DNA from 3 places in the Micromonospora sp. NPDC047557 genome. Region 3 is predicted to be linked to each of the others. Evidence: riboswitches for the same ligand, from Rfam matches in the RefSeq annotation. Region 3 holds a riboswitch; each other region holds the start of a gene.
What was found. Region 3 has a riboswitch for cobalamin ahead of cobN (cobaltochelatase subunit CobN). Riboswitches for the same ligand answer to the same signal wherever they lie in the genome.
Positions count from the first base shown of each region.

Region 1: it holds a riboswitch for cobalamin, as region 3 does, so the genes downstream of both, ACGGAQ_RS05170 (ABC transporter substrate-binding protein) here and cobN (cobaltochelatase subunit CobN) in region 3, are expected to answer to the same signal.
Region 2: it holds a riboswitch for cobalamin, as region 3 does, so the genes downstream of both, ACGGAQ_RS21455 (ribonucleoside-diphosphate reductase subunit alpha) here and cobN (cobaltochelatase subunit CobN) in region 3, are expected to answer to the same signal.

Region 1 covers NZ_JBIDDK010000001.1:1,113,130-1,120,747, reverse strand. Annotated here, with positions in the region: gene ACGGAQ_RS05180 (C39 family peptidase) at 1-809, opposite strand, end outside; gene ACGGAQ_RS05175 (M14 family zinc carboxypeptidase) at 1,022-2,899, shown strand; adenosylcobalamin (AdoCbl) riboswitch at 3,047-3,189, shown strand; gene ACGGAQ_RS05170 (ABC transporter substrate-binding protein) at 3,252-4,181, shown strand; gene ACGGAQ_RS05165 (FecCD family ABC transporter permease) at 4,276-5,370, shown strand; gene ACGGAQ_RS05160 (ABC transporter ATP-binding protein) at 5,367-6,197, shown strand; gene ACGGAQ_RS05155 (VOC family protein) at 6,207-6,968, opposite strand; gene ACGGAQ_RS05150 (ABC transporter permease) at 7,063-7,618, opposite strand, start outside.
Region 2 covers NZ_JBIDDK010000009.1:137,185-144,802, reverse strand. Annotated here, with positions in the region: gene ACGGAQ_RS21465 (family 43 glycosylhydrolase) at 35-1,852, shown strand; gene ACGGAQ_RS21460 (ribonucleotide-diphosphate reductase subunit beta) at 1,999-2,994, opposite strand; gene ACGGAQ_RS21455 (ribonucleoside-diphosphate reductase subunit alpha) at 3,045-5,435, opposite strand; cobalamin riboswitch at 5,572-5,792, opposite strand; cobalamin riboswitch at 5,990-6,064, shown strand; gene ACGGAQ_RS21450 (CbtB domain-containing protein) at 6,123-6,326, shown strand; gene ACGGAQ_RS21445 (CbtA family protein) at 6,317-7,084, shown strand; gene ACGGAQ_RS21440 (histidine phosphatase family protein) at 7,081-7,618, shown strand, end outside.
Region 3 covers NZ_JBIDDK010000006.1:163,702-171,319, reverse strand. Annotated here, with positions in the region: gene ACGGAQ_RS17130 (MFS transporter) at 1-642, shown strand, start outside; gene ACGGAQ_RS17125 (aldo/keto reductase) at 716-1,612, shown strand; gene ACGGAQ_RS17120 (hypothetical protein) at 1,680-2,342, opposite strand; gene helR (RNA polymerase recycling motor ATPase HelR) at 2,361-4,523, opposite strand; gene ACGGAQ_RS17110 (hypothetical protein) at 4,786-5,121, shown strand; cobalamin riboswitch at 5,405-5,534, shown strand; gene cobN (cobaltochelatase subunit CobN) at 5,817-7,618, shown strand, end outside.

The DNA.
Region 1 (7,618 bases), on a different contig from region 3:
TACTCGACGACCATCTCGGTGGAGGTGGGCGAGCACCACGCCTCACCGCCGCCGTCGTACTCGGGGTAGTGCCCCTTGTGGACGTTCTGCGAGTAGCGCGGCACCGGCAGCTCGACACCCCAGGCGATGTGCCCGGCGCTCGGCGGCACGGTGAACCGGTCCGGCACCGTGGAACTCATCGCGCCGAGCATCCGCACCACCGGCGCGGCGGTCTGCCCCGGCGCCCGGTAGAGGGTCAGCCGCAGCTGGTACGACCGCAGCAGCACCCCGGCGTCGGCGTCGTCGATGCTGAAGGTGTCCGTCCAGATGGTCGACCAGGGGTCACCCTGCTTGTTGACGCTGGTCCGCTTGATGTCGGTGTCGCCGGAGGCCCAGCGGCCCATGACGTACCACGGGGTCTGGTCGCCGCTGGTGTAGCTGCCCTGCATCTCCACCTGGATCCAGGTGCCGGCGGGGGTCTCGGCGTTCCAGGAGGCGATCAGCTCGGTCGCGTCGAAGCCGATCTGGGTCACCGGCGAGGTCCAGGTGCCGTACTCCCAGGAGCGGGTGGTGCCGGTGTGCGGGTCGGCGTACTCGATGGTGCCGGCCGGGCGGGCCAGGGTGACGCCCGCTCGCGGGCCGGGCACGACGCGGGTGCCGTCCCGGCTGCCCCGGTGCCAGTCGGCGGGGCCGGACCAGTCCTGGAAGGTGATCTGCTCGTCGTGGGTGGGGGCCGGCGGCCGGGCCGCCGTCGCGGGGGCTGCGGTGGCGAGCAGGGTGAGCGCGCTGACGCCGGCGAGGGCGGCCGCGTGCAGGCGGGAGGAGGCCATGGGTGCTCCGCGGTGTCGAGTGGGGGCATCGTCGCTGGTCAGTGTTCCGCTTGGAGGGAAGTTTCGCCAGATGTTCGACTACAGAAAATCTTTGCCGCAGCGATGGTCAACCTGGGATGCATCAGGCAACGATCAATATTGATATGACCATGTGACTGATGGTGAAGTGTGCTTCACCGAGCGGGACACCCCGCCCTCCGAGGAGGTAGTCCATGACCCTGGGCAGACCCCACCCTCTCCGTCGCCTCCTGGTGCTCGCCGTCGTCACCGGGCTGGGAATCGTCACCGTCGCCGCCGGACCGGTCGCCGCGAAACCGGCACCGGACCGCACCGCAGAGTCGGCCGCCGCCGGCTACCGGGTGCTCGGGCCCCGGACCCTCGCCGACCGCAACGCGGTGGCCCGCACCGGCGCCGCCATCGACTACTCCGAACACGGCGTCCTGCACGTCTCGGCCACCGCCGGCGAGGCCGCCGCCATCGGCAAGCTCGGCTTCCGGCTGGAACCGCTCGCCCCGCCACCGAACGCCGAACGCGGCGCCGGTGAGATGGGCACGCTGGCGTTCCCGCCCGCCGACTCCAACTACCACGACTACGCGGAACTGACCGCCGTCGTGAACCAGGCCGTCGCCGACCACCCGGCCATCGCCCGCAAGATCAGCATTGGTACGTCGTACGAGGGCCGCGACCTGATGGCCGTGAAGATCTCCGACAACGTCGGCACCGACGAGAACGAGCCGGAGATCCTGTTCAACGCACAGCAGCACGCCCGCGAGCACCTGACCGTCGAGATGGCGATCTACCTGCTCAACCTCTTCACGGACAGCTACGGCAGCGACTCCCGGATCACCAACATCGTCAACAGCCGGGAGATCTGGATCGTGCCGACGGTCAACCCGGACGGCAGCGAGTACGACATCGCCACCGGGTCGTACCGGTCCTGGCGCAAGAACCGCCAGCCCAACAGCGGCTCGTCAAACGTCGGCACCGACCTGAACCGCAACTGGTCCTACCAGTGGGGCTGCTGCGGCGGCTCGTCCGGCACCACCTCGTCGGAGACCTACCGTGGCCCGTCCGCGTTCTCCGCACCCGAGACGCAGGCGCTGCGCAACTTCGTCAACAGTCGCGTCGTCGGTGGCGCCCAGCAGATCAAGGCGAACATCGACTTCCACACGTACTCGCAGCTCGTGCTCTGGCCCTTCGGCTACACCACCGCGAACAACCCGTCCGGGATGAGCGCGGACCAGTACAACACCTTCGCCACCATCGGCCAGCAGATGGCGGCCACCAACAGCTACACGCCGGAGCAGTCCAGCGACCTCTACATCGCCGACGGCACCAGCATCGACTGGATGTGGGCCACCCACAACATCTGGGCGTACACCTTCGAGATGTACCCCGGCTCCTCCTCCGGCGGCGGTTTCTACCCACCCGACGAGGTCATCCCCGCGCAGACCTCCCGCAACCGCGAGGCCGTGCTAATGCTCAGCGAGTACGCCGACTGCCCGTACCGGGCCATCGGCAAGCAGGCGCAATACTGCGGCGGCGGTGGCGGCACCACTGTCTGGTCGGACACCTTCGAGACCGCCACCGGCTGGACCATCAACCCGTCCGGCACCGACACCGCGACGCTCGGAGCGTTCGAGGTGGGCGCGGCCCAGGCCACCACGTCCTCCGGCGCGAAGCAGCTCACCCCGTACGCCGGATCCAACGACCTGGTCACCGGCCGGCTCGCCGGCTCGGCGGCGGGTGACTACGACGTCGACGGCGGCGTGACCAGCGCCCGGTCCCCGGCGGTGACCCTGCCGTCGTCCGGCACGCTGACCCTCTCGCTGGCCTGGTACCTGGCGCACGGGTCGAACGCCTCGTCGGCCGACTACCTGCGGGTGAGCGTGGTGCACAACGGCGGCACCACGGCCCTGCTCACCCAGACCGGCGCGGCCGCCAACCGCAACGGGACCTGGGCGGTGGCGAACCTCAACCTCACCCCGTACGCCGGCCAGTCGGTCCGCATCCTCGTCGAGGCGGCGGACGCCTCCGGGGCCAGCCTGGTGGAGGCGGCTGTGGACAACGTCACCATCACGTCCTCCTGATCGGGTGGGGCCCCGCTCCGCCCCCGGCGGGGCCCCACCACCCGTTCCCGAGACTCCCGATCCGGGACATATGCCGCCCCGTGACCACGATCCAGATCGACGAGTATTGATCAACACTTGATCGATCCGGCACGTCCTGGCGGTGCGATACCGTCTTATCGACCACTCCGCAGCGAAGCCGGTGTGAAACCGGCGCTGTCCCGCAACTGTGATGCCCCGCCCCGACGGCGGGGACGAGCCAGGTCGCCTGCGGAGGGGTCGCGACACGCGCTCTCGAGGAAGGGCGCCTCGTGGGCGGGCGTACGAGTCCTGTCGGCGAAGCACCACACTCCTCGACCGACAGGAGGCCCCCATGTCCAGACGTACCCCTCGGCTTTTCGCCGCGACCCTCGCGGTCGCCGCGCTCGCCCTCGGCGCCTGCGCCGAGAAGACCGACGACAAGCCGAGCGCGGGCACCGCCGCCGCCAGCTACCCGGTGACGGTCGGCGCGCTCACCCTCGACAAGCGTCCCGAGAAGATCGTGTCGCTCTCGGCCACCGCCACCGAGATGCTCTTCGCGATCGGCGCGGGCCCGCAGGTGAGCGCGGTCGACGACCAGTCCAACTACCCGGCCGACGCGCCCAAGACCGACCTGTCCGGCTTCCAGCCCAACGCCGAGGCGATCGCCGGCAAGAACCCTGACCTGGTGGTGCTCTCCAACGACATCAACAAGATCGTCGACCAGCTCGGCAAGCTGAAGATCCCGGTGTACGTGACCCCGGCCGCCACGACGCTTGACGACTCGTACCGGCAGATCACCGAGCTGGGCACCCTGACCGGGCACGCAGACCAGGCCGCCGCCGTCGCCACCGGGATGAAGGACGACATCGCGAAGCTGGTCAAGGACCTGCCGCAGCGTGCCGAGAAGCTCACCTACTACCACGAGCTGGGCCCGGAGCTGTACAGCGCGACCAGCAAGACCTTCATCGGCTCGCTCTACAGCCAGGTCGGCCTCGTCAACATCGCCGACCCGGCCGACGCGGGCGGTAAGAGCGGCGGCTACCCGCAGCTCTCCCAGGAGTTCATCGTCAAGGCCGACCCGGACTTCGTCTTCCTGGCCGACACCAAGTGCTGCCAGCAGAACGGCGACTCGGTCAAGGCCCGCAGCGGCTGGGCCGGCCTCACCGCCGTGAAGAACAACCAGGTGGTCACGCTGGACGACGATGTCGCCTCCCGCTGGGGCCCGCGGATCGTGGACCTGCTCCGGGTGATCATCGACGCGGTCGCCAAGGTGCCCGCGTGACCGACGTCCGTCGGTGACCGGGACGCCACCGGTGGTCACCCCGACCCCCGCCACCCCGCCGGCCGGGACGCCCTCCGCGTCCCGGCCCGGTGGGCTGCCAGCTGCGGGGTCCCGGTCTGATGGGCTGCCCTCTGCCGGGGCGCGGCCGGCCGGGGTGCGCAAACGCTGGTTGGTCGCCGGCGTCCTCGCGGTGCTCGTCGCGCTCCTCGCCGGGGTGTCGCTCGGGCCGGTCAGCCTGCCGCCGGGCAGCGTCGCCGCCGAGTTGCTCAACCTGATCCCCGGGGTGCACCTCGACAGCGGGCTGACCGAGCGGGAAATCGCCATCGTCACCGAACTGCGGCTGCCCCGGGTCGTGCTGGGCCTCCTCGTCGGCGGTCTGCTCGCCCTGGCCGGCGGCTGCTACCAGGGTGTGTTCCGCAATCCGCTGGCCGACCCGTACCTGCTCGGCGTGGCCGCCGGCGCGGGCCTCGCGGTCACCGCGGTGATCGCCCTCGGCGGCGTCGGTCGGCAGGGCGCGATCTCCGGGCTGCCGTTGACCATCCCACTGGCCGCGTTCGCGGGCTCACTGCTCGCCGTGACGATGACCTACCTGCTCGGCGCGGCCGGCGGGCGGAGCAGGTCCCCGGCGATGCTGATCCTGGCCGGCGTCGCGGTCTCCGCGTTCCTGTCCGCCGGGCAGACGTACCTGCTCCAGCGGCACTCCGACAGCATCCAGCCGGTCTACTCCTGGCTGCTCGGCCGGCTGGCCACCGCTGGCTGGCACGACGTGCTGCTGGTGCTGCCGTACGCCGCCCTGACCACCGTGGTGGTGCTGCTGCACCGCCGCGAGCTGGACGTCCTCGCGGTCGGCGACGACGAGGCGAGGAGCCTCGGCCTGCACCCGCAGCGCACCCGTTACCTGCTGATCGCCGCCGCGTCGCTGGGCACCGCCGCAGCGGTCTCCGCGACGGGGCTCATCGGCTTCGTCGGCATCATCGTGCCGCACACCGTCCGGCTGCTCGCCGGGTCGAGCTACCGGGTGATCCTGCCGCTGTCACTGCTGTTCGGGGGCGCTTTCCTGGCCCTGACCGACGTGGTGGCCCGGACCGCCGCCGCCCCGGCCGAGGTGCCCATCGGCGTGGTCACCGCACTGCTCGGCGGCCCGTTCTTCGTCCTCGTGCTGCGGACCGCCCGACGGGTGCTCACGTGAGCCCCGAGCCCGGACCGGCGAGCGGGTCCGCTCCCCGGCAGGCCGAAGCGCCGGCCGTCGAGGTGCGGGGGTTGCACGTCAGTCTGGGCGGCACGCCGATCCTCGCCGGCGTCGACCTCACCGTCGCGGCCGGCGAGTGGGTCACCGTGATCGGCCCGAACGGCGCCGGCAAATCCACCCTGCTGCGCGCCGTCGGCGGCCTGCTGCCCGCGCCGGAGGCCATCACCCTGTTCGGTACGCCGAGCACCGCACTGCGCCGCCGCGACCGCGCCCGGGTGGTGGCGACGGTGACGCAGTCCCCGGTGGTGCCGCCCGGCATGTCGGTGCTGGACTACGTGCTGCTCGGCCGCACCCCCTACATCCCGACGCTGGGTCGCGAGTCGACCGCGGACGTCGCCGCTGTGCACGAGGTGCTGGACCGCCTGGACCTGACCGGCTTTCACCGCCGCGAGCTGGCGACCCTCTCCGGGGGTGAACGACAGCGGGTCTTCCTCGCCCGCGCGCTCGCCCAGGGCGCGACGCTGCTGCTGCTCGACGAGCCGACCAGCGCGCTGGACATCGGTCACCAGCAGGAGGTTCTGGAGCTGGTCGACCAGTTGCGTCGCGCGCACGGCCTGACGGTGCTCGCCACCATGCACGATCTCTCCCTGGCCGGCGAGTACGCGGACCGGATGGTGATGCTGGCCGACGGTCAGGTGGTGGCGACCGGGACGCCACACGAGGTGCTGACCGAAGATCTCCTCGCCACCCACTACCGGGCCAGCGTCCGGGTGGTCCCCGGCACCAACGGCCCGCTGGTGGTCCCCATCCGCCCCCGCCCGGCCTGACCCCCGCCGTCACCCCAGGTCGATGACCGAGAAGAGTGCTCCCTGGGGGTCGCGCAGGGCGGCGAACCGGCCGGTCGGGATGTCGCGGGGTGGCACGAGGATGGTTCCGCCCAGTTCGGCGGCGCGGGCGGCGGCGGCGTCCGCGTCGGTCACCGCGAAGTACACCGTCCAGTACGCCGGGAGGTCGGCCGGGTAGCCCTCGCCCAGCGGCGGCATCATGCCGGCGACGATCTGCGCGCCGAGCCGCCATCCGGTGTACGTCATGCCGCCGACCGCCTGCTCGTCCGGCTGCCACCCGAACACCAACTCGTAGAAGACCTTCGCCCCGTCCGGGTCGGGGGTGACCAGTTCGTTCCAGCTCATCGCGCCGGGCACGTTGAACACCTCGGCGCCGGGCATCGTCAGGGGCTGCCAGACGCTGAACGTGGCGCCCGCTGGGTCGGCGAACACCGCCATCCGGCCCCGGTCGAAGACCTCGAACGGCGGCACCACGACCTGCCCGCCCGCGCGTTCGACCCGGCCGGCGACCAGTTCCGCGTCGTCGGTGGCGACGTACGTCGACCAGATCGGCACCTGGTCGGGAATGGCCGGCGGGCCGACACCGGCCACCGGCCGGCCGTCGAGCAGGAAGACTGTGTAGCCGCCCGCCTCGGGCTCCGGTGTCACCCGTCCGGTCCAGCCGAACAGTTCGGGGTAGAAGCGCCGCGCGTCGGTCAGGTCCGGGGTGGCCAGGTCGGCCCAGCACGGCGTACCCGGCGGGACGGTGCTCACGTCAAGACCCCTCTCGGCCGGCGGCCACGGGCGGCCCCCCTGCCGGAATCCTGGCACCGTCCCGCTGTGGCACGGGGCGAAAACGTGCGAATCGTCAGCTGAACCGGCGACCCTCGTCCCGTCGGTACGCCCAGGCCGCGAGGGAGGCGAGCAGCACGACCCAGACGCCGAGCATGATCAGCGCCAGCGGCTCGACCGGGTAGTCGCCGACCGCCGACCACATGAGTTCGGCCGCGCCCCGGGTGGGCAGGAACGGCGCGATCGTCTCGATGAATCCGGGCGCGTCTCCCGGCGCGGAGAGCAGCCCGCCGCCGAACGCGAGCGGCAGGAAGACGACCTGCGCCACCACGATCGCCGCCTTGCTGGGCAGCGAGTAGCCGATGGCGAGCCCCATCAGCGTGAACGGCACCGAGATGACGGCCACCGTGACGGCGGTCAGCAGGAACGCCAGCGGGGTGACCCGGGCCGGGGTCAGCGTCGCGCCGATCACCACGACCGGGATCAGCGAGAGGTAGGTCAGCGCGAGGCCGGCCAGCACCCGGCCCGCGAAGCGGGGCGCGGGTCCGGCCGGCAGGGTCCGGGTGTACGGGTTCCACGGCTGGTCGCGGTCCTCGGCGACGCCGACGCCGTACTGGAAGATGTTGGCGCTC
Region 2 (7,618 bases), on a different contig from region 3:
GCCCCGCCCGTCGTGACCCACCCTGGAGGTACCGATGCACCCCACACCGCCACCACGGACGAAGAACCGGCTCCGGCGCGGCATCGCCTGGCTCGTGAGCCTGCTGCTCATCTCGACGCTGACGCCGGCCACGGCCGCCCACGCGGACAACCCCATCGTCCAGCACATCTACACCGCCGACCCGGCTCCCCTGGTGCACAACGGACGGGTCTACCTCTACACCGGCCACGACGAGGACGGCTCCACGTACTTCACCATGAAGGACTGGCGGGTGTGGTCGTCGGCCGACATGGTCAACTGGACCGACCACGGCTCGCCCCTGAGCCTCGCCACCTTCAGCTGGGCGAGCGCCAACGCGTGGGCCGGCCAGGTCGTCGCCCGTAACGGCAAGTTCTACTGGTACGTGCCGGTGACCGCCCGGTCGACCAACTCGATGGCCATCGGCGTCGCGGTGTCCGACAGCCCCACCGGGCCGTTCCGGGACGCCATCGGCCGTCCGCTGGTGGGCAACGGCGAGATCGACCCCACCGTCTTCATCGACGACGACGGCCAGGCGTACCTGTACTGGGGCAACCCGAACCTGTGGTACGTCCGGCTGAATGCGGACATGATCTCCTACAGCGGCAGCGCCACCAAGATCCCGCTCACCACCGCCGGGTTCGGCACCCGGACGGGGAACGCGAGCCGGCCGACCCTCTACGAAGAGGGCCCGTGGGTCTACAAGCGCAACGGGATCTACTACAACGTGTTCGCTGCGGAGTGCTGCTCCGAGTTCATCGGTTACTCGACCGCGACCGGCCCGACCGGCCCCTGGACCTACCGCGGGACGGTCATGCCCCGCCAGGGCGCAAGCTTCACCAACCACCCCGGAGTCATCGACTTCAACGGCGGCTCGTACTTCTTCTACCACAACGGAGCGTTGCCCGGCGGCGGCGGCTACACCCGCTCGGTGGCCGTGGAGAAGTTCACCTACAACACCAACGGCACCATCCCGACGATCAACATGACCACGACGGGCGCCCCCCAGATCGGCACCCTGAACCCGTACGTGCGGCAGGAGGCCGAGACCATCGCGTGGGGCTCCGGCATCGAGACCGAGCCGGCCAGCGAGGGCGGGATGAACGTCGGGTTCATCGAGAACGGGGACTACATCAAGGTCAAGGGCGTGGGCTTCGGTACGGGCGCGACGTCCTTCTCCGCCCGGGTCGCCTCGGCCACGTCCGGTGGCACGATCGAACTGCGCCTCGGTAGCCCCACCGGCACCCGGGTGGGCAGCTGCGCGGTGCCGGGCACCGGTGGGTGGCAGACCTGGCAGACCGTCTCCTGCCCGGTCAGCGGCGCCACCGGGACCCAGGACCTGTACCTGCGCTTCACCGGCGGCAGCGGCAACCTGTTCAACCTCAACTGGTGGCAGTTCCAGGCCGGCGGCACCACGACGCCCACCCCGACCCCCACCGCGACGCCGACGCCCACCCCGACGCCGACCCCCACCGCGACGCCGACCCCGACGCCCACGCCGACGCCGACGCCGACGGTTCCGGGTGGCCAGTCCTGCGCGGTGACCAACACGGTGGTCAACACGTGGCAGGGCGGATTCGAAGGACGGCTGACGGTCACCAACTCCGGGGCCGCGTCACTCGACGGGTGGCGGGTCACCTTCACCCTCCCCAGTGGGCAGACGGTGTCACAGGTCTGGAACGGCACCCTCACCCAGACAGGCAACCAGGTGACCGTCGCGAACGCCGCCTACAACGGGCAGCTCGCGCCGGGAACGTCCACCACCGCGGGCTACCTCAGCACGAGCGCCACCAGCAGTCCGCCGACCATCACCCCGACCTGCTCCCCCGCCTGAGGGTCACCCCACCCCCAAGAACACCCCCACCCCGTCCCCACCTCGCCCACCGCCGACGTTGATCATGAATGTGCTGCCCCTGACAAGCCGATAGGGGAGCAGCAGATTCCTGGTCGACGGGGTGGGGAGGGGGTGGGGTGGGGGTCCTAGAAGTCGTCGTCGAAGGCCACCGTCCCGGTCACCCCCACCTGGTACGCCGACACCCGCCGCTCGAAGAAGTTGGACAGCTCCTGGACGTCCTGCAACTCCATGAAGGCGAACGGGTTGGCGGACCCGTAGTGCGGGGCGATCCCGAGCTGGACGAGACGGCGGTCGGCGACGTGCTGGAGATACTCCCGCATGTCCGCCAGGGTCAGGCCGGGCACGCCCTGACCCACCAGGTCCTCGGCGAACTGGACCTCGCACTCGACGGCCTCGGTGAGCATCTGGCGAACCTGGTCGGCGAGATCGTCGTCGAACAGGTCGGGCTCCTCGGCACGTACGGTGTCCACCACGTCGAACGCGAACGCCATGTGCATCGACTCGTCGCGGAAGACCCAGTTGGTGCCGGAGGCCAGGCCGTGCAGCAGGCCGCGGGAGCGCAGGAAGTAGACGTACGCGAACGCGCCGTAGAAGAACAATCCCTCGATGCAGGCGGCGAAGCAGATCAGGTTGAGCAGGAACGCGCGCCGGTCGTCCCGGGTCCGCAGCTCGCGCAACTCCCCCAGTGAGTCGATCCAGCGGAAGCAGAACTCGGCCTTGCGGCGGATCGAGGGGATGTTTTCGATGGCGGCGAAGGCGGCGAACCGCTCGGTCTCGTCGGGCACGTACGTGTCGAGCAGGTTGAGGTAGAACTGGACGTGCACGGCCTCCTCGAACAGCTGCCGCGACAGGTAGAGGCGGCCCTCCGGGCTGTTGACGTGCTGGTACAGGTTGAGCACGAGGTTGTTGGCGACGATCGTGTCGCCGGTGGCGAAGAACGCGACGAGGCGGCTGACCAGGTGCCGCTCAGCCGGCGACAACCTGTCCAGATCGGCGAGGTCGGCGTGCAGGTCGACCTCCTCGACCGTCCAGGTGTTGCGGATGGCGGCGCGGAACCGGTCGAAGAAGTGCGGGTAGCGCATCGGGCGGAGAGTGAGATCCATCCCGGGGTCGAGCAGCATGTGCGTGGTCCTCGTGTCGGCGGTGGTGTCGGCGGTGGTGTCGGAAGCGGTCACTGGCACGCCTCGCACGACTCGGGGTTCTCCAGCGAGCAGGCCAGCGCCTCGGCGTCGCTCGCCGACGGCGTGACGAGGGCGACGGCGGCGGGCGTGACGGTGGCCTGCTGGATGCGCGTGGCGGGACGGGAGCGCAGGTAGTAGGTGGTCTTCAGCCCGGTCTTCCAGGCGTACAGGTACATCGAGGAGAGCTTGCCGATGGTAGGCGAGGCCAGGAACAGGTTCAGCGACTGGGACTGGTCGATGAACGGGGCGCGGGCGGCGGCCAGGTCGATCAGCGCCCGCTGCGGCAGCTCCCACGCGGTGCGGAACAGCTCCCGCACGTCGGCCGGGAGTTCCGCGACGTCCTGCACCGACCCCTCCGCGCGCCGGATCGCCGACCGGATCTGCTCGGTCCACAGGCCACGCGCCTTCAGCTCGCGAACCAGGGCCGTGTTGATCTGGAGGAACTCCCCGGACAGGGTCTCGCGCTTGAACAGGTTGGAGACCTGCGGCTCGACGCACTCGTAACAACCGGCGATCGAGGCGATGGTCGCGGTCGGCGCGACCGCCACCAGCAGCGAGTTGCGCAGCCCGTACTCCCCGACCCGCTGGCGCAGCGCGGCCCAGCGCGCGGTCTGCGTACCCTCGACACCCCACAGGTCGGGCTGGAGCTGGCCCCGCGCGGCCCGGGTCTGGGCGTACGCCGGATGGGCGCCGAACTGGCGCGCCAGGTCGGCGGAGGTCTCCAGCGCCGTCAGGTACAGCTCCTCGCTGATCCGGGTGGACAACTCCCGCGCGGCCGGCGAGTCGAACGGCAGCCGCAGTGCGAAGAACACGTCCTGCAGGCCCATCAGTCCGAGCCCGACCGGCCGCCAACGGGGGTTGCTCGCCGCCGCCTGCGAGGTCGGGTAGTAGTTGATGTCGATGACCCGGTCGAGGAACGTCACCGCCGTCCGGACCGTGGCGCGCAGTCGCGGCCAGTCGATGCCGCTCCCGGTCAGATGGGCGGCGACGTTCACCGAGCCGAGGTTGCACACCGCGGTCTCGGCGTCGCTGGACACCTCGATGATCTCGGTGCAGAGGTTGGACAGGTGCACCACGTTGCCCGGCTCGGCCGTCTGGTTGCACAGCCGGTTGGCCGCGTCCTTGAAGGTCATCCAGCCGTTGCCGGTCTGGGCCAGGGTGCGCATCATCTTCCCGTACAGCTCCCGCGCCGGCACCTGCCGCACGTAGCGGCCCTGCGCCTCGGCCGCCCGGTACGCGGCGTCGAACCGCTCCCCCCACAGGTCGGGCAGCTCGGGAACCTCGTCCGGGTCGAACAGCGACCACACCTCGTCGGCCTCGACCCGGCGCATGAACTCGTCCGGGATCCAGTTGGCGAGGTTCAGGTTGTGGGTACGCCGGGCGTCCTCGCCGGTGTTGTCCCGCAGTTGCAGGAACTCCTCGATGTCCGGATGCCACGGCTCCAGGTAGACGCAGGCCGCGCCCTTGCGCCGGCCACCCTGGTTGACTGCGGCGACGCTCGCGTCCAACGTGCGCAGCCACGGCACGATCCCGTTGGACTGCCCGTTTGTGCCGCGGATCAGCGCGCCCCGGGACCGGACGCGGGAGTACGCGATGCCGATGCCACCGGCGAACTTGGACAGGCTCGCGACCTGGGCGTAGCGCTGGTAGATCGAGTCCAACTCGTCGCGCGGCGAGTCGACGAGGTAGCACGAGGACATCTGCGTGTGCCGGGTGCCGGAGTTGAACAGCGTCGGGGAGCTGGGCAGGTAGGCCAGGCTGGACATCAGCCGGTAGAAGCCCACCGCCTCGTCCGGCGTACGGGACAGGCCGCAGGCCACCCGCAGCAGCCAGTACTGCGGGGTCTCCAGCACCAGCCGGGTGGTGGGGTGGCGCAGCAGGTACCGGTCGTAGACCGTACGCAGCCCGAAGTACTCGAAGCGGCGGTCGCCGTCGGCGTCGACGGCGTCGTCGAGTGTGCGGCCGTGCGCGGCGACGAACGCGGCGGTCTCGTCTCCGATCAGCCCCTGCGCGTGGCCGGTCCGGATCGCCGCGCTGAACGAGGTGACGCCCTGTCGACGTACCTCCCGGTCGATGTGGCTGGCCAGCAGCCGGGCGGCGAGGCGCGAGTACTGCGGCTCCGTACCGATCATCTCGGCTGCGGTCTGGATGGTCAGCCGGTCCAGCTCGGCTGTCGTCGCGCCGTCGTACAGGCCGCTGATCGTGCGGGTCGCCACCCGCAGCGGATCGACGTCGGGCAGGTCGTCGGCCCAGCGCTCGACCTCGGCGACGAGCCTGCGCACGTCCACCGGCTCGCTGGCGCCGTCGCGTTCGCGGACCTGCGTCGGCGTACCCCGGAGGGCCGTCTCGCCGCCGGCCGCGGCTACCTCGGTAACTGTCACCACTCACTCCTCGCGAGCTTGAGGACCTGATGGCCTTCGGCACGAGGAGACCGACACCGACGGACGCCACGCCGGGGGCGCGGATCCGAAAGGCGTCGGCCGTCCCACGCGGCCTCGGACCACCGCCCACCCGGATGCGGGTACGCGGCGCGCTGGCAGGTCTTCGGACTCGCGGGCACGACCGGGGTTAACCCGGTCCCCTACTGGCCGTCGCTTCCCAGGCCAGGTGGCGGCCCAGTGCTGATGACGGCGGTCGTTCCCACTCACCGCTGCGGGGCAGTCCCGGAATTCCACCGGGTTCCCTCTTGCCTCGGCCACCCTGGGATGAGTGGCCGAACCAGCTGCGGTCGACACCATATATAGGGGCGGCCGGCTTTGTCACACCCCACATGTCGGGTTCGGGCGTGTCGCGGTCGTCGCTGACGGCCGTCGTCGATCCGTCGGCGACGGCGGACGCGCGAGCATCGGGCGGCGTCGCGTTCGGACATCGCCGTCGGCTTGACCGAGGAGAACCGGCACCGCTACGGTCGACCCACTATCTGCGGCGACGCGAGGGAAGCCGGTGAGAATCCGGCGCGGTCGCGCCACTGTGAGCGGTCCCCGACCTTGGGGCCCGCGAGCCAGGACGCTCGGTCGTCCGCAGCCTTGCGATGGGGACGCGTCATCCCCGAGGAGGTTCGTGCGCGCATGTCCAGTTCCACGTCCAGCCAGCCGCTGGTGCACCCCGCTGCCCCGACCCGTCTCCTGTGGACGGTCCTGGCCACCGTCGCCGTACTCACCCTGCTGGCCTATCTCGTCGCCTTCGACCAGGGCGCGGTCTCGCGCAGCGGGATGTACCTGCACGAACTGATGCACGACGGCCGGCACCTGCTCGGTGTCCCGTGCCACTGAGCGGCACCGGCAGCGCACCCACGTTCGTCACGGTTCTCCTGCGCGGGCTGCTCGCTGGCCTGGTGGCCGGCCTGCTCGCCGGAACGTTCGCCTACGTCGTCGGCGAACCCCACGTCGAGGCGGCCATCGCCCTCGAGGAGGCGGCACACGCCGAACCCGCCACCGGGGGGCACCAGCACGACGAGGACGCTCTGGTCAGCAGGAACGGCCAGCGCGGCGGGCTGTTCCTGGCCACCGCCCTGTTCGGCGCCGCGATGGGTGGCCTGCTGGCCACCGCGTACGTCCTGCTGAACCGGCGGCGGCGCACGGTTGACGACGGGTGGTCCGGCCTGCTGCTGGCCGGCGGCGCGCTGCTCGGCGCGGTGATCGTGCCGTTCCTCAAGTACCCGCCGAACCCTCCGGCCGTCGGCGACCCGGCCACCATCAACCAGCGCACGGTCACCTACCTGCTGCTGGTGGTCCTCGGCCTGGTGGCGGTCTGGTCCGGTTCGCTGGGCTACCGGTCGGTCGGCGAGCAGGCGCCGGTGTGGCTGCGCGCCGCCGCGGCGGTCGGCGGTTTCCTGCTGGTCACCGGCGTGGCCTACGTGGTGCTGCCGTCGTTCCAGGAGGTCCCGGGCGACTTCCCCGCCACGCTGCTGTGGAGCTTCCGGCTCGCCTCCCTCGGCACCCAGGTGGTGCTGTGGACCGGGATCGGCCTGCTCTTCGCCGCCCTGATGCACCGGCAGCGCGCGGTCACCGACGCACGACCGGCCGGGTGAACGCCACCAGCCTGCGGCTGGTCGCCCACGGTCACACCGACGCCCTGCGGCGGGCCCGGTTCGGCGGGAACGACGCACTGGACGAGGGTGGCCGCGGCGCCGCCCTCGCCCTGTCCCCCACCGTGCTGGGCCGGCGGGCAGCATCGGGCGAGGCCGACGCCTGCCTGTCCAGCCCCGCGGCGGCGGCCGTCCAGACCGCGTACGCCCTCGGCCTCGCGCCCGCCGTGGAGCCGGCGCTGGCCGACTGCGACTACGGCGACTGGACCGGCCGGTCGCTGGAGGAGATCGGCGCCGGGCAGCCCGACGCGCTGCGCGAGTGGCTGTCCACCCCGGACGCCGCGCCGCACGGGGGCGAATCCGTCGCCGCCCTGCGCGAGCGCGTCGGCAGGTGGCTGGACGAACAGCGCGGCCTCGGCCGGCGGGTCACGGCCGTCACCCACCCGCTCGTGATCCGGGTCGCGGTCGTGCACGCCCTGGGACTGCCGCTGGCGACGTACCGGCAACTGGACGTCGAGCCGTTGGCGATCGTCCGGC
Region 3 (7,618 bases):
ACCAGCCCGGCCGGCCGTCGCCGGGCCCAACTCGCCGCCTGGCGGGAGCCGCGCACCCTGCTCATCGGGCTGTTCGTGCTGGTGGCGGCGTTCACGGAGGGCAGCGCCAACGACTGGCTGGCGGTCGCTTTCGTGGACGGCCGGGACCTGAGCGAGGCCGCCGGAGCGGCGGTCTTCGGCGTGTTCGTCGTCGGCATGACCATCGGGCGCACCGCGGGCACCATCGCGCTGGACCGCTGGGGTCGGGTGCCGGTGCTCAGCAGCACCCTGCTGCTCGCCGCTGCCGGCGCCGGCCTGGCCGTGCTGGCCGGCTCGGGGCCGGTGGCCATCGTCGGCGTCGCGCTGTGGGGCCTCGGCGCGTCGCTGGGCTTCCCGGTCGGCATGAGCGCGGCGGCCGACGAGGAGGCGCACGCGGCGGTACGGGTCAGCGTCGTCGCGGTGATCGGCTACACGGCCTTCCTGGGCGGGCCGCCGCTGCTGGGCCTGCTCGGTGACCACGTCGGCACCCTGCGGGCGCTGCTGGTGGTGCCGCTGCTGCTCCTGCCGACGCTGGCGCTGGTGCCGGCGCTGCGCCCGCCGCGAGCCGACGAGCAGGCCCCGGCAGCAGCCGACGAGCAGGCTCCGGCAGCACAGAAAAACTAACCCAGATCGGGGCGCGGCGGTATCGGGTGCGCGGCCGAGTGCGCCGCGCGCCCCCGCTGGCTACGGTCGCCCGATGCCAACCGACGAGATCACCGCCGCCGCGGCGGGCAGCTGGACCCTGGGCGACCGCACCGTGCACCGGATGGGCTTCGGCTCGATGCGGATCACCGCGAACCCCGACCGCGAGCGTGCGATCGCGCTGCTGCGCCGCGCCGTGGAGTGGGGCGTCAACCACATCGACACGGCCGCGTTCTACGTCTCGCCCGGCGGAACCCTGCGGGTGGGTACCGGCCCCGCCCGGTACGCCACCGAGCTGATCCGCGCGGCGCTCGCCCCGTACCCCGAGGATCTGGTCATCGCCACCAAGGTCGGCTTCGGCTACGACCCGGTGACCGGATTCAGCGAGGCGGAAACCCCGGCGCAGCTGCGCGCCCAGGTCGAGGAGAACCTGCGCCGCCTCGGCCGCGACCGGCTGGACGTGGTGAACCTGCGGCTCGGCCGGGGGCCGGGCGCGATGCCGCTGGCCGAGCGGTTCGGCACCCTGGCCGAGCTGCGCGCCGCCGGGCTGATCCGGCATCTCGGGCTGTCCAACGTCCGGCCCGAGCAGCTGGACGAGGTGGCGGGCATCGCGCCGGTGGTCTGCGTGCAGAACAACTACGGCCTGGACGCGTACCGGGAGCAGGACGCATTCGTCCGCGTCTGCGGCGAGCGGGGGATCGCCTACGTGCCCTTCTTCGCGCTGGCCGGCACCAGTCGGGAGGCGGGTGCGAGCGCCACGCCGGGCGCGGCCGTCGAGGCGGTCGCCCGGGCCCACGGCGTCACCCCCCAGCAGGTACGCCTGGCCTGGACGCTGCACCAGGGCCCGCACGTCCTCGCGATCCCCGGCACCGGCGACCCGGCCCACCTGCGGGAGAACATCGCCGCCGCCTCCCTGACCCTGACCCCCGAGGACCTGACCCGCCTGACCTGACCCCTGTCCCCGGTGATCATGAAGCTATTGCCGGCGATGCCGGCGTGTCGCGCCGATAACTTCATGATCACCGGAGCCAGACCCGGAGGGGACCGGCAGGGAGGAAGCCGGCTCGGCGGGCGGGTGGTAGGTCGGGGGTGGTTTCGTAGCCGACCAGGGGTACGCCGGGCAGGGTGGCGGGAATCGCGTGCCAGATCTCGTCCGGGTCGTCGGTGTGGGTGAACAGGTTGGAGACGCCGGCCGGGTCGTCGCCGCTGACCACCGCCCCGCCGACGACAGCGCCCCGCTCATCGTGGCGGGCCAGCACCCGGATGCGCGGGTCGGCCAGCAGCGCCGGGCGGAACAGCTCCCCGCCGCCGTGCGCGCTCGCCCAGGCCGCCAGCCCTTCGGGAGTGGTGACCGGGGTGAGCGGCCGGCCGGCCGGCGGGTCGGTCGGCGGGCGGTGGATCCACTGCGCGTCGAAGAGCACCCGGAACCCGTACGCCGAGAGGTCGAGGTCGGCGAAGCTGTCCTTCACCGACGCGCCGGGCCCGACGTCGATCCGCGCCAGCAGCGCCTCGGGGTCGACGCCGGGGCGCAGGGCGACCGCGTCCGGATACCAGGGTGGCGAGCGGCGGGGCACCGACCACGCCTCGGCGTCGATCCGGCCGGCCAGCCCGTGACTGGCGCACACGGCGTCGCACCATTGCGCGTTGTTGTGCGCCGCCGCCTCCCGCACGTCCTTCGACACGCCCGGCAGCCTACGAGGTCAGGACCCGGTGAGGACGACGAGTCGCTGCGTCGCGCGGGTCATCGCGACGTACCTGTCGACCGCCCCCTGGATGCCCTCGCCGAACGTCTCCGGGTTGACGAGGACGACCAGGTCGAACTCGAGCCCCTTGGACAGTTCCGGGCTCAGCGACCGGACGCGATTCGTCGCTGGCCGGAAGGTGGGCTCGCCGATGACGCAGGCGATCCCGTCGGCGTGCTCCGCGAGCCAGCCGTCGACGATCGCGTCCCGCTCGCGCACCGATCCGTGGGTCACCGGAATCCCGTTGCCACGGATCGAGGTCGGCACGTTCGCGTCCGGGAGCACGGCCCGGATGACCGGCTCGGCCTGTGCCATGACCTCGCGCGGCGTCCGGTAGTTGATGCTCAGCGAGGTCAGGGTGACCCGGTCGAGGCCGATGCGCCTCAGTCGTTCCGGCCACGACTCGGTGAACCCGTGCCGGGCCTGGGCGCGGTCCCCGACGATGGTGAAGCTGCGCGACGGGCAGCGCGACAGCAGCATCTGCCACTGCGCGTCGGTCAGCTCCTGCGCCTCGTCCACGACGATGTGCGCGAACGGGCCGGCCAGCAGATCCGCATCGGCGCTGGGGAGTACGGCCTCGTCGACAAGCGCGTCCTGCAGGTCCAGTTGGCGCAGGCTGGACAGCACACCCTCACCGTCGTCGTAGGCGTGGGCCTCGATCAGCTCGTCGACGACAGTCGCCATGCGCGCGCGTTCGGCGGCGATGGTGGCCTCGTGGCGGCGGGTACGCCGGGACGCCTCCGGGTCGCCGAGCCGTTGCCGTGCCGCGTCCAGCAGCGGCAGGTCGGACACCGTCCAGGCGCGGGCGTCGACGCGCTGGAGCCGGCGGATGTCCTCGGGGTCGAGCCAGGGGGCGCACCGGCGCAGATAGGCGGGCACCGACCACAGGTCGGCGACGATGTCGGTCGCCTCGAGCAGCGGCCAGGCGCGGTTGAACGCCGTGCGCAGGTCCCGGTTGCGCAGCAGCGATCCGCGTACCAGGTCGTCCGACTCGTCGCCGTCGTACCTCCCGAGCAGGATCGCCAGCAGCTCCTCCCAGATCTCGTCCCGCGCCTCGTTGTGCGGGGTGCCGGGTCCGGGCGCCTCGAACGCCTGGGCCCAGTCGTCCGCGCTCAGCCGCACGTCGGTGTCGCCGGCCGTGACCGTCATCGCCGTGGTCGGCGGCTCCTCGTAGAACCGCACGGCCGCCTCGATCGCCCGGACCAGATCCGCGGAGGACTTCAGGCGGGCCACGGCCGGGTCGGCCTCGACCGTCGCCGCGGCGCCCTGGGGTACGAGGTCGCGCAGGGTGCAGGTCTGCACGTCCTCCTCGCCGAGGCTGGGCAGGACGTCGGCGACGTACGCCAGGTAGGGCTCGTGCGGGCCGACGAACAACACCCCGCCGCGGCGGTGACCGAGGCGGGGGTCGGAGTAGAGCAGGTACGCGGTGCGGTGCAGGGCCACCACGGTCTTGCCCGTGCCCGGACCGCCGTCGACGACGAGAGCGCCGCGCGATCCGGCCCGGATGATGGCGTCCTGGTCGGCCTGGATGGTGCCGAGCACGTCGCGCATCCGGGCCGACCGGTTGCCGCCGAGGCTGGCGATGAACGCGGACTGGTTGTCCAGCGCCGCGTGCCCCTCGAACCCGTCCGCTGTGAACACCTCGTCCCAGTAGTCGCTGATCCGGCCGAGCGTCCAGCGGTACCGACGCCGGCTCGCCAGGCCCATCGGGTTGGCGTGGGTCGCCCCGAAGAACGGCTCGGCCGCGGGGGAGCGCCAGTCGAGCAGCAGCCGCCGACCGTTGCCGTCGGTGAGGCCGAAGCGTCCGATGTAGACCGGCTCGGGGTCGTCCGCGCTGACGATGCGCCCGAGGCACAGGTCCAGACCGAAGCGACGCAGGGCGCGCAGGCGGCCGGTCAACCGGCGGATCTCCTCGTCCCGGGCGACCGCCTGGCGGCCCTTGCCGGCGGGTGCCCGGCGCTCGACGTCGAGGCGGTCGGACAGGTCGGCGATCGACCGCTCCAGGCTCGCCGCGATGACGGCGAAGTGCTGCTCGTCACGGGCGATCAGCGCCGGGTCGGCCTTGGCGGCGAGGTTGTCGGGAAGGTCGAACGCGCTGGCCGCCGCCGACGAGTTGTGCATGTATTGGCTCCCGTTTCCGCAGGTCCTGGCCTTGGACGGGCAATTCTGCGGTACACCGGGGGCCTTGCCGCAAGTCCCCCCATGCGGTATATGTTGAATATGGCGGGGAGTGTTGTCCCCCGCTTTCAGGGCTTCCGTTCGGTACGCCCGCTCCAGCGGTTCCGTCCGCGCTCCGCCGAGTCAGATTTCTCCCACCTGGCGTGCAGCGTATTGCCAGGAATCGGTGCTGAACTGGAGTGGCGTCCGAGGAGAGGGGCTGGGCATGGGCTGGTTCAACCGGCGGTCACGGGGCACCGAGGCGACCCCGACGAAGCTGGACCGCGAGGCCACCCGGGACGATCTCGCCGCGCTGGAGTCGTTCGTCGCCAGCCGGCGGGGAGTGGAGTTCTACCTGGAGCCGGAGACCACCGCCACCGACACCACAGTGGTGGCGATCGCCCACGACGGCGAATGGATCCGCCGCCGCACCGGCACACCCCGCGCGGCGGGCGCCATCGCCCGCAAGCACGCGGTGCCGCTGTACGAGGCGGCCCGCACCGGCTACCCCGAGCGGATGCGGGTGTGGAATCGGGCACACCCGGAGCGCCACGCCCGCTGAGACTCCTCAGCCCAGAAGCCACCACCGCCGGGCCAGCGGCGCGAGCCAGAGTGCTCTGCCGATCCTTTGCTCTGCTTACCCATAAGCGCCAGTGACGCTCCCTTCTCGTTGCGTATAGGGAAGCAGAGCAGAGGATGTCGGGCATTGATCCGGGGCATCGAGGTCAGGTGATCGGCTGTCGCGTCGACAGTTGAGGCTCGGTGACGCACGCCCGCTCGGCGGGCCGGAGCGGCGTTGACCCGCAGCGCAGGGGTGTGGCAGCATTCGCGGCCTGACGGCAGTGAAGGAAGTCGGTGCGAATCCGACGCGGTCCCGCCACTGTCACCGGGGAGCGATCCCCCCTCGTGAGTCACGACCGTGTGTCTGCGGTTGGAAGGCCGGGGGAGAGCATCGATCCGGAAGCCAGGATACTTCGGCCGTCGGGACGTACCCCAGGGCGTGGACACCCGAGGAGGACCCGATGACGCTTGGCGTCTCCATCATCGACGGCTGCTGCCGTCTTGCGCACCGCGGCCGTGCCGCCGCCGCGATCGGCATCGACTCCGTTCACCGCTGAGTTCCGGACCGCGCCGCCCGTCGCTCCCGGCCGCAGGCCGCTGAGCCGGCCGGATCGCGGTTTTCGCTGAACCCTGCGCCCATCACACGTCGTCTGGTCGCTCTCGCGAGCGTGCCGACGTTACCGTCCGGAGCCTGCCGTGCGCGTTCTGCTGCTCTCCACCGCCGACACCGACCTGCTGGCCGCCCGCGCCAGCGACGCCGACTACCGGCTCGCCAACCCGGCGCGGGTGGCGGCCGACGAGGTGCCCGCCCTGCTCGACGGGGTCGACCTCGCCGTCGTACGTCTGCTCGGGGGTCGGCAGGCGTGGCCGGACGGCCTCGCCGCGGTGCTCGCCACCGGCGTGCCGACGGTCGTGCTCGGCGGTGAGGCGGTGCCCGACGCGGAGCTGATGGCAATCTCCACGGTGCCGTCCGGAGTGGTCACCCAGGCGCTGGCGTACCTGGTGGAGGGCGGGCCGGACAACCTCGGGCACCTGGCCCGGTTCCTCAGCGACACGGTGCTGCTCACCGGCGAGGGGTTCGCCCCGCCCGCGCCCACCCCGGCGTACGGCGTGCACGGCGACCACCCGACCGACCCGCAGCGTCCCACCGTGGGGATCGTCTTCTACCGGGCGCACGCCCTCGCCGGCAACACCGCCTTCGTCGACGTCCTGGCCGAGGCCGTGCGGGAGGCCGGGGGCAACCCGCTGCCGATCTTCTGTGGCTCGCTGCGCGGCCTGACCACGGGCGCGGGCCCGCTCGGGCTGTTCGCCCGCTGTGACGCGCTGCTGGTCACCGTGCTCGCGGCCGGCGGCGCGGTCGCCGCCGACGCGTCCTCCGGCGGCGACGAGGACGCGTGGGACGTCGGCGCGCTCGCCGCCCTGGACGTGCCCGTCATTCAGGCGCTCTGCCTGACCAGCACCAGGGAGCAGTGGGCCGGCAGCGACGCTGGGCTGTCCCCGTTGGACGCGGCGATGCAGGTGGCCATCCCCGAGTTCGACGGCCGGATCGTCACCGTGCCGTTCTCGTTCAAGCGGATCGACGCGGACGGCCTCTCGGTCTACGCGGCCGACCCCGAGCGGGCCGCCCGGGTGGCCGGCATCGCGGTACGACACGCCCGGCTGCGGTACGTGCCCAACGCCGACAAGCGGGTCGCCGTGGTGCTCAGCTCGTACCCCACCAAGCACTCCCGGGTCGGCAACGCCGTCGGGCTGGACACCCCCGTCTCGGCGGTCCGGCTGCTCGCCGCACTGGCCGAGGCCGGCTACGACCTGGGGGACGCGCCGCCGCCCGACGACGGCGACGCGCTGATCCACGCCCTGATCGCCGCCGGTGGTCACGACGTGGAGTGGCTCACCCCGGAGCAGTTGGCCGCCGCCGAGGCCCGGGTGCCCGGCGAGACCTACCGGCGATGGTTCGACCAGGTACCGGCCGAGCTGCGCGAGCGGATGCGGGAGCACTGGGGTGAGCCGCCCGGCGAGCTCTACACCGACGGCGGGGACCTCGTGCTCGCGGGGCTGCGCTTCGGCAACGTCGTGCTGCTGATCCAGCCGCCGCGCGGCTTCGGGGAGAACCCGATCGCCATCTACCACGACCCGGACCTGCCGCCGAGCCACCACTACCTGGCCGCGTACCGCTGGCTGGCCGCGCCCGTCGCGGACGGCGGCTTCGGCGCGGACGCCGTGGTGCACCTGGGCAAGCACGGGACCCTGGAGTGGCTGCCCGGCAAGGGCCTCGGCCTGGCCGCCGACTGCGCGCCCGACGCGGTCCTCGGTGATCTGCCGCTGGTCTACCCGTTCATCGTCAACGACCCCGGCGAGGGCACCCAGGCCAAGCGGCGGGCGCACGCCGTGGTGATCGACCACCTGGTGCCGCCGATGGCCCGCGCCGAGACCTACGGCGACCTGGCCAAGCTGGAGCAACTGCTCGACGAGTACGCGACCGTGCAGGCCCTCGACCC